Regions from separate parts of the Bradyrhizobium sp. USDA 4541 genome, predicted to be linked through region 2. Evidence: predicted binding sites of a transcription regulator. Region 2 holds the regulator's gene; the other holds the start of a gene.
The links. The regulator PhoB, encoded in region 2, activates phosphate uptake and scavenging genes when phosphate is short. The targets are predictions, from matches to a motif close to TGTCATNNANCTGTCAT.
Positions count from the first base shown of each region.

Region 1: the regulator PhoB is predicted to act here: its motif matches at 4,559-4,575, upstream of J2R80_RS38940 (alkaline phosphatase).

Region 1 covers NZ_JALJZF010000001.1:8,125,085-8,132,281, forward strand. The annotation lists gene J2R80_RS38925 (amidohydrolase family protein) at 91-1,371, opposite strand; gene J2R80_RS38930 (hypothetical protein) at 1,604-1,834, shown strand; gene J2R80_RS38935 (aldo/keto reductase) at 1,904-2,722, opposite strand; gene J2R80_RS38940 (alkaline phosphatase) at 2,889-4,469, opposite strand; gene J2R80_RS38945 (hypothetical protein) at 4,784-5,215, opposite strand; gene J2R80_RS38950 (indolepyruvate ferredoxin oxidoreductase family protein) at 5,341-7,197, opposite strand, start outside.
Region 2 covers NZ_JALJZF010000001.1:2,258,864-2,266,060, reverse strand. The annotation lists gene J2R80_RS10540 (aspartate aminotransferase family protein) at 1-673, opposite strand, end outside; gene J2R80_RS10535 (GcrA family cell cycle regulator) at 1,161-1,673, shown strand; gene phoB (phosphate regulon transcriptional regulator PhoB) at 1,969-2,679, opposite strand; gene phoU (phosphate signaling complex protein PhoU) at 2,825-3,541, opposite strand; gene pstB (phosphate ABC transporter ATP-binding protein PstB) at 3,648-4,466, opposite strand; gene pstA (phosphate ABC transporter permease PstA) at 4,463-5,308, opposite strand; gene pstC (phosphate ABC transporter permease subunit PstC) at 5,313-6,302, opposite strand; gene pstS (phosphate ABC transporter substrate-binding protein PstS) at 6,531-7,197, opposite strand, start outside.

The sequences.
Region 1 (7,197 bases), 5.9 Mb from region 2:
CCCTCTCCCCGTAAGAACGGGGCGAGGGAGCGCAGCGCGCTTGCGGTCGCCATTCGATCTGATCTCATCATGCTCTACCGATCTGCGCGCCTACCTCACCGAGAACGGCGCCTGATAGGGCCGGCCGAACGGCACGCCGTTGACCACGGTCTGCACCGGCTTCAGCAGCAGATTGCCGTCGCGCTTGTTGTTGCGGGTATCGACGAAGGAGACCGGGCCTTCGACGAGATCCATGATCGCGACGTCGCCGGGCGCGCCACGCTGCAGCGTGCCGACCTTCGGGGTCCGGTTGATGATCCGCGCCGGCACCGAGGTCGCCATCGCCACCACCTGATCCAGCGACGAGCCCATCGCCAGGAACTTGCTCATCACGTTCGGCAGGAACGGAATGCCGGGCGAGTTGCCCGAGAAGACGTGGATGTCGGAGGAGATCGTATCGGGCGCGCAGCCGGCGGGGATCGCGACTTCGGCCACCGTGAAATCGAAGCTGCCGCCGCCATGGCCGACGTCGAACAGCACGCCGCGCTGCTTGGCCGCGAGCGCCGCCGGCAACAGCTTGCCCTCCTGGACGATATTGGTGAAAGCGCCGGACATGTTCGGCGCGCCGGAATAGGCGTGGGTCAGGATATCGCCCGGCCGCAGCAGATCGAGGATGTCGGACATCAGCTCCCTGGTCTCGACGCCGCCGATATGTACCATCATCCGCGCCGGCCAGCCGCACATCTCGCAGGCCTGGATGCCGCGCTTCAGCGGCTCGAGGCCGTGCTTGAAGATGACGTTTTCCGACATCCGCACCTTGACCCCGATCAGGAAGTCGGGGTTCTCGGCCAGCGCCATCGCGCAGGCTTCGACCTGGGCGTTGTCGATGTTGTAGAGCTCGGCCACCGGGAATGCCGACAGGCCGTTGTTGGCGATGTGGACGAAGGCGTAGATCCGCGCCCGCGATTGCGCGACGATGAAGCGCCGCAGCGCCGCGAGGTTGTTGACGCCGGCGTCGCCCGCCGAGACCACCGTCGTGGTGCCCTGGAATTGCACCAGCTCGTCGGCGGGAATGCCGATCGCCGATCCGTACGGGTAGACGTGGCAGTGCAGATCGACCAGACCCGGCATCACGAGCTTGCCCGACGCGTCAATGGTCCTGGCGGCGCGAGCAGCCGGGATCTCGTCTTCGATCGCCTCGATGATGCCCCAGCGGATGCCGATGTCGCGCTTGCCGCGCAGCGACTGGCTGGGATCGATGACATCGCCGTTCTTGATCACGAGGTCGAACTTGTCGTCCGGCCCCATCGCCGCAGCGGCCGGCCTCGCGATGGCTGCGGCAGCGGCCGATCCCGTCACTTTCAAAAAATCCCGGCGTGAAAATTCGCTCATGGCAACGTCCCCCCGAACATTGATTTTTATGGCGCGATGATGCGTCGGACGCAGCGGTTAGGCAAGGCCGGGAAAGCCGCCCGTGCGCTCGCTCATCGGTTGTGCGCACCAACACGCGACGGCAGCAGCGTTCGAGGCAGTTGCTGAACAAGCGTTCAGAAAACTCCTCTGGTTCCTGAGGAACGTTTCAATCTCCGCACGGTTTTCTCTTCACTTATTTGAGGAGGATGAGATGAAAAAGATTGGCTTTGTTCTCGCGGCGGTTGGTGCGCTTGCGGTGGCCGTTCCGTCGATCGCGAGCGCCGAGACGGTCGTGATCAGACATGGCGGTCATCATCACTGGGACCGCGGCTGGGGCGCACGCGCCGAAATGCGCCATGACCGTGGCTGGCATCGCGGTTGGCATCATGGCTGGCATCACGGCCATGACCGGACGGTGATCATCAAGCGTCATCACTACTAAGGACCGACACAACGGAAAATGGCTCCTCACGGAGCCATTTTCTTTTCTGCTTCCTCAGGGCCAGCGGCCTCAATCCCACGCCGGCGCAAACCCCGGATTGACGCAGCGCATGTCCTTGGGCAGCGCGGCAATCGCCTTGCGGTCCGCGTCGTCGAGCTTGACCTTCAGTGCGTCGAGATTTGCCTTTTGGCTTTCGGCGCGCGAGGCTTTCGGAATAGCCGCCACGCCATCCTGATCGAGCAGCCATTTCAGCGCCACCTGCGCCGCGGTCGCATCATGCTTGCTGCCGATTTTCGCCAGCGTCTCGTCGGTGGCGAAGCGGCCCTGGGCGAGCGGACAATAGGCCACCAGCGGGATCAATTTCGCGGCGAGATATTTGCGCACCGGCGTCTGGTCCAGCATCGCGTGATATTCGATCTGGTTGCAGGCGATCGGCGCCTTGATGTCCTCGACCACGGTCTTGAGCAGCGCGGTGGTGAAATTGGCGACGCCGATCGCACGAGTGCGGCCTTCCTCCTTCAGTTTCATCAGCGTCTCGAAGACGGCAGGCAGCTTCATGCTCCGCGACGGCCAGTGCACCAGATAGAGATCGACGTGATCGAGCCGCAGCTTCTTCAGGCTGGCGTCGAACGCTGTCCGGATCGCATCCGGCGCCAGGTTCTCGTGCCAGACCTTGGTGGTCACGTGCAGGTCCCTGCGCGCGACATTCGAGGCAGCGATCGCCGCCCCGATCGCCTCTTCATTGCCGTACATCTCGGCGGTGTCGATATGCCGATAGCCGAGCCCAAGCGCGCTCTCGACCGCCGCGCGGCAGGTATCGCCCTGCATGCGGAAGGTGCCGAGCCCGAGCTGCGGCAGGCTGATGCCCTGTGTCTGCAGATTTTCCATGGATAGCTCCTGACGCGTGGGACGCCGATGCCATCGACGACGTCACGCCAGCAAATCGTTTCGTGGGAATGAAATTGGCAGGACTGCCGACACGCAGTCTGCCCGCAAACCGGGCCCTCGGGCAAGACGCCGGCAATCAAGATGTCGCGACGGATCAGAGACGGCGCTAGATGTGCTGCGCCATGATCTGGCCGGGCCGCGCGTCCGGCCGCGGCTCGATATAGACCGACCAGAGGTCGTGGTTGTCGACGTCCTTCAGCGTCACCGTCATCACGCCGGTCTTGCCGTCGATGTCGACGCGGCCGAAGAATTGCAGCCCGAAGCACGGCGCGAGATTGTCGCCCTGCTCGGCCGAGCAGCCCTTCTGGTACATCGCCTTCGGGCCAAAGGTGTTGTCGAGCTCGCCCGGCGACCAGGTGCCGGCATGCAGCGGACCGGAGACGAACTCCCAGAACGGCTCGAACTCCTGGAACACCGCGCGGTTCGGATCATAGTGATGCGCGGCGGTGTAGTGCATGTCGGCGGTGAGCCACACCGTGTTGCGGACCCCGGCGCGCTTCATGAAGGACAACAGATCGGCGATCTCGTGCTCGCGCCGCGCGGGCGGCCCGTCGCCGAGCGCGACCGCATCGAGGCTGACGAGGCCGATCGGCAGATCCGCCGCGATCACCTTCCAGACAGCATCCGACGCCGCCAGCTCCCGCTTCAGCCAGGCGAGCTGGCTCTGGCCGAGGATGCAGGCGTGGTCCGGATCGCCCTGCTTGTTCCAGCTGGAATCGCGATAGGAGCGCATGTCGATGATGAAGACGTCGAGCAGTGGCCCGTAGGGAATCTTGCGGTAGACGCGGCCATCGCGCTCCGGCATCAGCCGCATGGGCATGAATTCGTGGAAGGCGCGGCGTGCCCGTGCCACCAGGCGCGAGCTGCCGTCCGCCTCATAGCCGGTCGCATCGGTGGTGCCGAGTGGCGACCAGTCGTCGGCCACCTCGTGGTCGTCCCACTGCGCGAACATCGGCACCTCGGCGTGGAAGGCGCGGAAACTCTCGTCGAGCCAGTTGTATTTGTAGTTGCCGCGAAACTGATCGAGGCTCTGCGCGACGACGGATTTCTCCTCGGTGACGATGTTGCGCCAGATCTCACCGTTTGGGAGTTTCTGCTCCGACGGCACCGTGCAATCGGCGTAGATGTGATCGCCGGAATGGATGAAGAAGTCCGGACGCTCGTCCAGCATGGTGCGGTAGCTGCGCAAGCCGCCGCGCGCGGGGTCGATGCCCCAGCCCTGCCCGACGACGTCGCCGGACCAGACGAACGAGACGGGACGCCGGTCGGCCGGCGCGGTTCGGAAATGGCCGACCCGGCTTTCGCCTGATGTGCCCTCGCGGTCCTCGAAGCGCACGCGATAGAACAGGTCCTGGCCCGGCGGCAGGCCGTCGAGCAGCAGCTTGGCGGTGAAGTCGCGCTCGGGCAGCGCATCGGCGGACACGGTGCGCAGGATGCTGGCGAAGCTTTCGACCGCGGCGCATTCGATGTGCATCCGCGCGGCGCGATCGGCGCGCGCCCAGATGACAGCGGAATCGCTTGCCACGTCGCCGGACTGGATGCCCGCAATCGCGGGCCGATCCGCGGCGCGGCTCAGATACGGTCTTGCCAGCGCGCCGAATCCCGCCAGCGCCGCGGTCGACGCCGAGCGCACCAGAAGCTGGCGCCGGGTGAGGCCTCGCCGCCTCGCGGAGTTCGCTGTCGGCATCGAATAACCTTCGTCGAATCGCAACGAAGGTTTTGCCTGCGCTCCTTGACTCCGGCCTTACGGTTTCTTGACTCTCCGCCGACGGTTTTGCGACGGCGGGATGACTCGGGGGCGGCTGCTGGGACGGCGGCCCCGGATATCGAGCGCTCAAGCACCAAACCCGTCATCCTGAGGAGGTCGCGAAGCGGCCGTCTCGAAGGATGAACGGCCCGTCCGTGGCCGATCCATCCTTCGAGGCTCGCTTCGCTCGCACCTCAGGATGACGGGTCAAGGATTGACGCACTTCGAGAAAGCAGAGGCGCGAGAGCGCCGCCTCACCGATGCCAGTTGCAGATGCCGCCGGTGCGGCACGGCCAGGTCTGGATCCGTGTGTCACGGGCCTCCGCATCGAGCGGGTTCGAGTGGCGGCGCGCGAGCTTGGCACGGGCGGGCACGCGCGCTTCCGCGCGCTTCTTCTCGTGCGGCGCGGTCACCCTGGTGGTCCGCACGGCTTTCTTCGGCGCGACTTTCGGCTCCTCGACCTGCGGCTCGACATTCGCATGCTGATCGGGGCCATGGTCGGTCTTCGCCTCGACCGGAACGGGCTCGAACTGCGCCGCCGGGCCAAGCGGCTTCGGCGACAACACTGCGCGTGAAAGATCGAGGCTGAAGAACTCGCTGGGGCGATGCTCGTCAGCCAACGCCACGCCGCCCAAAGCCAGGCACGCGGTACAAACGGTTGCAACAAAAGCGTTTTTCAGGACCATCAAACGGCCTCCTGAAATCACTCGAACAGACAGCCATCATGTAGGGGCTCGGGCGTACGAATCCAGCCACCGCTTGCAGGCAGGGTTGCCGGTCAACCAGGGCGGCTGTGGAAAGTTCCCCGGCCTTACTCCGCCGCCTGCGCCAGCGGCTGGCTGATCGCGCGCTCCAGCCGAGCGCATTCGGTGCGGTAGCGGGCGACGTTGCCCTCCTTGATGTGGCCATAACCACGCACGAGCTCCGCAGCCTTCGCCAGCGCCACGAGGCGCGGCAAGTCGAGCGGCTTCTTGCCGTCGAGGTGACGCAGGATCATCGCCGAATACTCGACCGGCAATGCGCGCTCCATCTTGCGCTCGGCGGTATAGCCGAAGATGTCGAAGGCGGTGCCGCGCAGGCCCTTCAGCCTTGCGAGCATGCCGAACGCCGTGAAGATCCACGGACCGAATTCACGCTTCTGCAGCCGCCCGGTGACGGGATCGCGCTGGGCCAGCAGCGGCGGCGCCAGCAAGACCTTCAAGCCGGAATTGCCTTGGAATTGTTCCCTCAAGGCCTTGCTGAACTCGCCGTCGGAATAGAGCCGCGCGACTTCGTATTCATCCTTGTAGGCCATCAGCTTGAACAGGCCCTTTGCGAAGGCCTCCGTCAGGTCCTGCGAGCCCGGCGCGGCCGCCGCCTCGGCGGTGCGGACGCGCGCTACATCGTCGAGATAGCGCCTGGCGTAGGCCGCGTCCTGATAGTCGGTGAGGAATTTGGCGCGGAACGCGATCGCCTCATCAAGCGTCTTCTTGGCCGGCGCGGCGCCGGCGCTCTTGAAGCGTGCGGCGCTGACCACGCGTTGCAGATCATGCGCGGCGAGCCGGCCCCACGAGAACGCGGTCTTGTTCATCTCGATGGCGGCGCCGTTGAGCTCGATCGCCTTCAGGATCGCTTCCAGCGACAGCGGGATCGCGCCGCGCTGAAAGGCAAAGCCGAGCATGAAGGCGTTGGTGGCGATGCTGTCGCCCATCAGCGCGGTGGCAAGCCCGGTGGCATCGAGGATATCGAGGTCGCCAGGCGTCACCGCGCCGTTTAGCGCATCGCGCATCGAGCTGGCTTCGAAGTCGATATCGGGATCGATCACGAAGCTCGCGGTCGGCAAGAGATCGGCGTTGACCACGGCGCGGGTGACGCCGCGCTCGGCGCGGCTCAGCGCCGGCACGCTGGTGGCGACGACGAGGTCGCAGCCGAGGATCAGGTTGGCATTGCCCGGTGCGATGCGCACCGTGGTCAGCATGTCGGAGGCGGGCGCGAGCCGGACATGGCTCATCACGGCGCCGTTCTTCTGCGACAGGCCGGTGAAGTCGAGCGTCGAACAGGCGAGCCCCTCGACATGCGCGGCCATGCCGAGCAGCGCGCCGATGGTGATCACACCGGTGCCGCCGATGCCGGTGATCAGGATGTTGTAGGGATTGCTCAACGCGGCCACAGGCGGCGTCGGCAAGTCGGCGAACAACGCCTTGGGATCGGCGGCAGCGCGGTCCGCCTTGCGCAGCTTGGGGTCCTGCACCATCACAAAGCTCGGGCAAAAGCCCTCGATGCAGGAGAAATCCTTGTTGCAGTTCGACTGGTCGATGCGGCGCTTGCGGCCGAGTTCGGTCTCCAGCGGCTGCACCGAGACGCAGTTCGACGCCACCGAGCAGTCGCCGCAACCCTCGCAGACGCGCTCATTGATGAAGACGCGCTTGGCCGGATCGGGGAACAGCCCGCGCTTGCGGCGACGGCGCTTCTCGGCGGCGCAGGTCTGGTCGTAGATCAGGACGGTGAGGCCCTCGATCTCGCGCAGGGTGCGCTGCACGGCATCGAGCTCGCGGCGATGATGAATGGTAGCGCCGGCCGGGAAATAATTGGCGGGATATTTGTCTGGATCGTCGGAGACGATCGCGAGCCGCTTGGTGCCCTCCGCCCAGACCTGGTGTGCGATCTGCGACACCGTAAAGCCGCCCTC
Region 2 (7,197 bases):
CCATGCCGGTCTGCACCTCGTCGAAGGCGAGCAGCAGGCCGTGCTCGTCGCACAGCGCGCGCAGTGCCTTGAAGAACGCCTGTGGCGCCGAGCGCACGCCGCCCTCGCCCTGCACCGGCTCGATCAGGATGCCGGCGGTGTGCGGACCGATCGCCTTCTTCACCGCGTCGATGTCGCCATGCGGCACCTGGTCGAAGCCGTCCATCGGCGGGCCGAAGCCCTCGAGATATTTCGCCGAGCCGGTCGCCGCCAGCGTGCCCAGCGTGCGGCCGTGGAAGGCGCCCTCGAAGGTGATGATGCGGTAGCGCTCGCCATGGCCCTTGGAGAAGTGATAGTGGCGGACCAGCTTGATCACGCCCTCCATCGCTTCAGCGCCGGAATTGCAGAAGAACACGAAGTCGGCAAAGCTCTGCTCGCACAGCCGCGCGGCAAGCACCTCGCCGTCCGGGCTCTTGAACAGGTTCGACATGTGCCAGAGCTTGGTCGCCTGTTCCTGCAGCGCCTTGACGAGATGCGGATGCGCGTGCCCGAGCGCGTTGACCGCGACGCCCGAGGTGAAATCGAGATAGCGGTCGCCGTTGGTTGCGATCAGCCAGGCGCCCTCACCGCGCTCGAAACCGAGATCGACCCTGGCGAAGACGGGGAGCAGATGCGACGTGGCAGCGTTGGTCATGACGATCACTGACGGTTTTTAAGCCGACAATTGCCGCGCGCCTTGACGCCAGCGCAGCAACGGCCAGCTTCGGAAAACAAAACGGCCGCCTTTGCGGGCGGCACGTGGCGGGCATTCTATGCTGCGGTCGGTAAGTGTCAATCGCCACGAAGTGGCCTTCCTGCAATGCGAAACGAGCGCAATCCGGAGCATTCCGGTGCGGTGGAAAAGCCTCATCGCGATGCTTAACTGTGTGGGAACATGTGGACGCACGACCGCGGACTCTTGCGCCAGAGTCACGCCATATTGTAGCGTTTGGCCTGTCGGGTACGACATCTCGTGCGGCGGTACTGGACCCTCTAAGTAGCCTTTGTGTCTCGCGTAAACGTTCGGGCGCAACACCGTGCCCGGCGAGGGCTAAGGGATTCTGGCCGCAGGGATATTTGTCCAGATTGGCTCGCAGCGCCGCTCCAATGATTGGCCGGCGCTACGCGAAGGGAAGAATGCGATGACTGTATTGACCTGGTCCGACGATCGCGTCGAGCAGCTGAAGAAACTCTGGGAGTCCGGCCTGTCGGCCAGCCAGATCGCGGCGGAACTTGGCAATGTGACGCGAAACGCCGTGATCGGCAAAGTGCATCGGCTCGGCCTCTCCGGCCGCGCCAAGGCACCCTCCACGGCCGCGCCGCGGCAGCGCAAGGCCCGCCCCGCCCAGCACATGATGCGGGTGGCGCGCCCGGTCTCGCGCGGCAACACCGCGCTGGCGCACGCCTTCGAGGCCGAGATGGAGCCCGATCCGATCTCCTACGACAATGTGGTGCCGATGAGCCAGCGGCTGTCGCTGCTCGAGCTCAACGAGGCCACCTGTCACTGGCCGGTCGGCGATCCCTCGAGCCCGGAATTCTTCTTCTGCGGCGGCAAAGCGCTCGGCGGCCTGCCCTATTGCGCGCATCACTCGCGCGTCGCCTACCAGCCCGCCGCCGATCGCCGCCGGCCGTCGGCGAAACCGCAGATCAAGTGAGCACTCGGGAAAACGACGGAAGACCTCAAAGACAAATCCCCGCGAAAGCGGGGATTTTTTTGTGTGACGCAGCCCGGATGGAGCCAACGGGGCGCTCGTTCGCGCGACCCGTCGGCTCCATCCGGGCTACCGCTACATCACCGGCCTCGTCCCGGCGCAGGCCGGGACCCATAACCACGAATGGGTGTTGTTAGAAAGCCGTCTGGCCGCGTGCCGATTGCGCTGGCCGCGGCGTATGGGTCCCGGCTTTCGCCGGGACGACGCCGTGTTGCGGTTTATGAATGCCGCATGGCCGTTACGGCTGCGGCTCGGCCTTGGCAAAGCGGTCGTCGAGCGCGTAGCCGGCGCCGCGCACAGTGCGGATCGGATCCTGCTCGCGGCCCGGATTGAGCAGCTTGCGCAGGCGGCCGATATGCACGTCGACGGTGCGCTCATCGATGTAGATGTCGCGGCCCCAGACGCTGTCGAGCAATTGCTCGCGGCTGAACACGCGGCCGGGATGCTCGAGGAAGAATTCGAGCAGGCGATACTCGGTCGGCCCGAGATCGATCGGACGGCCCGAGCGCGCCACGCGGCGCTTCTCGCGGTCGAGCTCGATGTCGCCGTAGGTCAGCACGGTCGCAAGCCGCTCCGGGCTGGCGCGGCGCAAGAGGCCCTTCACCCGCGCCAGCAGCTCCGGCACCGAGAACGGCTTGACGATGTAATCGTCGGCGCCGGTGGCAAGCCCGCGCACGCGCTCGCTTTCCTCGCCGCGCGCGGTCAGCATGATGATCGGAAGCTGCTTGGTCTCGGGCCGCGCCCGCAGGCGGCGGCACAGTTCGATGCCGGACAGGCCCGGCAGCATCCAGTCCAGCACCACGAGGTCGGGGACGCGCTCCTTCAGCCTTGTATCCGCATCGTCGCCGCGCCCCACCGTCTCGACATCGTAGCCTTCCGCATCGAGATTGTAGCGCAACAGCGTCGTCAGCGCTTCCTCGTCTTCGACTACCAGAATGCGTGCGCTCATCGGTTTAAGTTCTTTCTCTGTGGTGATCCGTTGCCCAGACGCAAACCGAAACGCTTACTTCCTTGAGCATAGTCCCCGCGGAAACGATTTGTCGCGAGGATCGTCCAGTTTCGCTCTTGCCGGTTCCGTGCTTGCCGATCATGCCTCAGTTGCCCGGCACCGTGGTGGCAAAAGTGGTCATGTCGCCCTTCGGGCGCTTGTCGGTGATCTGCTGGCCCTCGATCATGTAGAACACGGTCTCGGCGATATTGGTGGCGTGATCGCCGATCCGCTCGATGTTCTTGGCGCAGAACATCAGATGGATGCAGAACGAGATGTTGCGCGGATCTTCCATCATGTAGGTGAGCAGTTCGCGGAACAGCGAGGTGCAGATCGCATCGACCTCCTCGTCGCCCTTCCAGACGTTCATCGCCGCCGGCAGGTCGTGCGCGGCATAGGCGTCGAGCACCGACTTGACCTGCGACAGCACGAGGTCGGTCATGTGCTCGAGGCCGCGGATCAACTTCAGCGGCTGGAAATCGCTCTCCAGCGCCGCGACGCGCTTGCCCATGTTCTTGGCGAGGTCGCCGATCCGCTCGAGATCAGTGGCGACGCGCATCGCGCTGACGATCTCACGCAGGTCGATCGCCATCGGCTGGCGGCGCGCGATCGTCAGCACCGCGCGCTCTTCGATGTTGCGCTGCAGATTGTCGATCTCGATGTCGGCGGCGACCACGCGCTTGCCGAGCGCGACGTCGCGACGGATCAGCGCGTCGACCGACTCGGTAATCATTCGTTCGACCAGGCCGCCCATCTCGGCGACCAGGCGGGTCAACTCCTGCAGGTCGCTGTCGAATGCCTTGGCGGTATGTTCAGAAGCCATCGCTTGTCTCCCTCAACCATGATCCCGGGGATCATGGCTTCGTGTCCTGAATTTTAGCATGACCTGATCGGAAAACCGGTTTCCACTTTTCCGGATCATGCGCCGGTCAACCGAACCGGCCGGTGATGTAGTCCTGGGTGCGCCGATCGCTCGGTGAGGTGAAGATCTTGTTGGTGTCGTCGAACTCGATCAGCTCGCCGAGATACATGAAGGCGGTCTTGTCGGAGACGCGCGCCGCCTGCTGCATGTTGTGGGTGACGATCGCGATCGTGTAGTCCTCGGAGAGTTCCTGGATCAGCTCCTCGACCTTGGCGGTCGAGATCGGGTCGAGCGCCGAGCACGGCTCGTCGAACAGGATCACCTCGGGGCGCACCGCCACGGTGCGTGCGATGCACAGGCGCTGCTGCTGGCCGCCGGAGAGCGACAGGCCGGAGGCGTTCAGCTTGTCCTTGACCTCGTTCCACAGCGCGCCGCCGCGCAGCGCCTTCTCGACCCGGTCGTCCATCTCGGACTTCGAGATCTTCTCATAGAGGCGGATGCCGAAGGCGATGTTCTCGTAGATCGTCATCGGGAACGGCGTCGGCTTCTGGAACACCATGCCGACCCGCGCGCGCAGCAAGTTGAGGTCGAGCTTGGGGTCGAGAATGTTGGTCTGGTCCAGCATCAGCTGGCCGACCGCGCGCTGACCCGGATACAGGTCGTACATCCGGTTGAAAATGCGCAGCAGGGTCGACTTGCCGCAGCCGGACGGGCCGATGAACGCCGTGACGCGGTTGGTGCCGAGCGTCAGGTTGATGTTCTTCAGCGCGTGGTGCTCGCCGTAATAGAAGTTGAGGTTGCGCACCGTGACTTTCGGCGGCGCTTCCGGCAGCGGAACCTGGGGAATGTGGCCTGCGGCAGTCGTGGAGACGGAAAGCTCGGTCATTTTGCGGCCCTTTCGGCACCAAGGATACGCGCGCCGATATTCAACGCGAGCACGGTGAATGTGATGAGCAGCGCGCCGCTCCACGCCAGCTCTTTCCAGTAGGCGTAGGGGCTCTGCACGAAGTTGTTGATGGTCACTGGCAGGTTGGCCATCGTCTTGGTCAGATCCAGGCTGAAGAACTGGTTCGACAGCGCGGTGAACAGCAGCGGCGCGGTCTCGCCGGCGACGCGGGCGGTCGCCAGCAGCACACCGGTGATCAGACCCGATCGCGCGGCACGATAAGCGATCCGCTTGATCACCAGCGAACGCGGCAGGCCGAGCGCGGAGGCGGCCTCGCGCAGCGGATTGGGCACCAAGAGCAGCATGTCCTCGGTGGTGCGCAGCACGACCGGGATCACGATCACCGCGAGCGCAAGGCTGCCTGCGATCGCCGAGAAGCCGCGCATCGGCACCACCACCGCACCATAGATGAACAGGCCGATGATGATCGACGGCGCGCTGAGCAGGATGTCGTTGATGAAGCGGATCACCGAGGTCAGCTTGTCGTGCTTGCCGTATTCGGCGAGGTAGGTGCCGGCGAACAGGCCAAGCGGCGCGCCGATGCCGACGCCGATCACGGTCATGATGACCGAGCCGACGATGGCGTTGAGCAAGCCGCCTTCGGTCGAGCCGGGCGGCGGCGTGTTCTGGGTGAACAGCTGCACGCTGAGGCCGGCAAGGCCGTTATAGAGCAGCGTGATCAGGATCAGCGCCAGCCAGGTGACGCCGAACAGCGCCGCGCCGACACAGAGTGCGCGGATGACGATGTCGCTGCGGCGGCGGGATTTGTAGATCGGGTTCATGGCGTTACTTCCCCGCCTTCTTTTCAAGCCGCATCAGCATCAGCCGCGCGCCGGCGAGCACGAAGAAGGTCAGCACGAACAACAGCAGGCCGAGCAGGATCAGGCCGGACTGGTGCAGGCCGTCGCTCTCGGCGAATTCGCTGGCGATCGCCGCCGAGATCGTGGTGCCCGGCGCGAAGATCGACGACGAGATCCGGAACGAGTTGCCGATGATGAAGGTCACCGCCATGGTCTCGCCGAGGGCGCGGCCGAGCGCCAGCATGATGCCGCCGATCACGCCGACGCGGGTGTAGGGGATCACGACGCTGCGAACGACTTCCCAGGTGGTGCAGCCCATGCCGTAGGCGGCCTCTTTCAGCACCGGCGGCACGGTCTTGAACACGTCGACCGAGATCGCGGTGATGAAGGGCAGCACCATGATCGCAAGGATCAGCGCGGCGTTGAACAGGCTGAGATAGGACGGCGGGCCTGCGAACACCGCGCCCAGCACCGGGACGCCCTCGAAGATCCGGATCATGAAGGGCTGGAACGTGTTGGCCAGGAACGGGCCGAGCACGAAGAAGCCCCACATGCCGTAGATGATCGAGGGGATGCCGGCGAGCAGCTCGATCGCGATGCCGATCGGGCGGCGCAGCATTTGCGGGCAGAGCTCGGTGAGGAACACGGCGATGCCGATGCCGACCGGAATGGCAATCAGCATCGCGATGACCGAGGTGATCAGCGTGCCGTAGATCGGGCCGAGCGCGCCGAGCACCGGTGGATCGGCCGAGGGCGCCCAGCGCTGCGTCCAGAGGAAGGCGAAGCCGTATTCCTTCATCGCCGGCCAGGCGCCGACGATCAGCGACAGGATGATGCCGCCGAGGATCAACAGAACCGAAATCGCCGAGATACGGGTGATCCAATAGAAGGTGAGGTCACCGAGCTTGAAGGCGCTGAGGGCCTTGGCGCGATCGTAAGGTCCCGCGGCTTCCATCACATCGCTCTGAACAGCCATGTCTGCCACGCCAATCCCCTCTTTAGTATGCAAAAGCCACGCAAACCGCTACGCCCCGAAGCGATCTTCACTGACGCATTTGGCCGGGCGTCGTCGTTCCAGCCACGCCCCTTGAGGCGCGAACCCGGCCTCGATCGCGCGCTTGTTGCCGCGGTGATGGAGACCGGGTCTTGGTCGCTCAACCTGTGCCGCGATCGAGTCGGCACAGGCCCTGTCGCAGCGTCGGACTTAGCTCTTGATGTCCGACGACCAGGTCTTCTCGATCAGCTTGACGACCGAGTCCGGCATCGGGATGTAGTCGAGCTCTTCGGCCGCCTTGTCGCCCTTCTCGAAGGCGTACTTGAAGAACTTGAGCGCTTCCTGCGAGGCCGCCTTGTCGGTCGAGTCCTTGTGCATCAGGATGAAGGTCGCCGCGGTGATCGGCCAGGAGGCTTCGCCCGGCTGGTCGGTCAGGATCACGTAGTAGCCGGGAGCCTTGGCCCAGTCGGCATTCGAGGCGGCAGCCTGGAAGGCAGCCATGGTCGGCTGCACGGTCTTGCCGGCCTTGTTGACCAGCCCGGTGTAGGTCAGCTTGTTCTGCTTGGCGTAGGCATACTCGACATAGCCGATAGCGTTCTTGGTCTGGCTGATGTTGCCGGCAACGCCTTCGTTGCCCTTGGCGCCGACGCCGACCGGCCACTCGACCGCGGTGCCGGAACCGACCTTGGACTTCCAGTCGGCGTTCGACTTGGAGAGATAGTCGGTGAAGTTGAAGGTGGTGCCCGAACCGTCCGAACGGCGCACGACGGTGATGGCATCGCCCGGCAGGGTCAGCTTCGGATTGAGTTTGGCGATCGCCGCGTCATTCCACTTGGTGATCTTGCCGAGATAGATGTCGCCGAGCACTTCGCCCGAC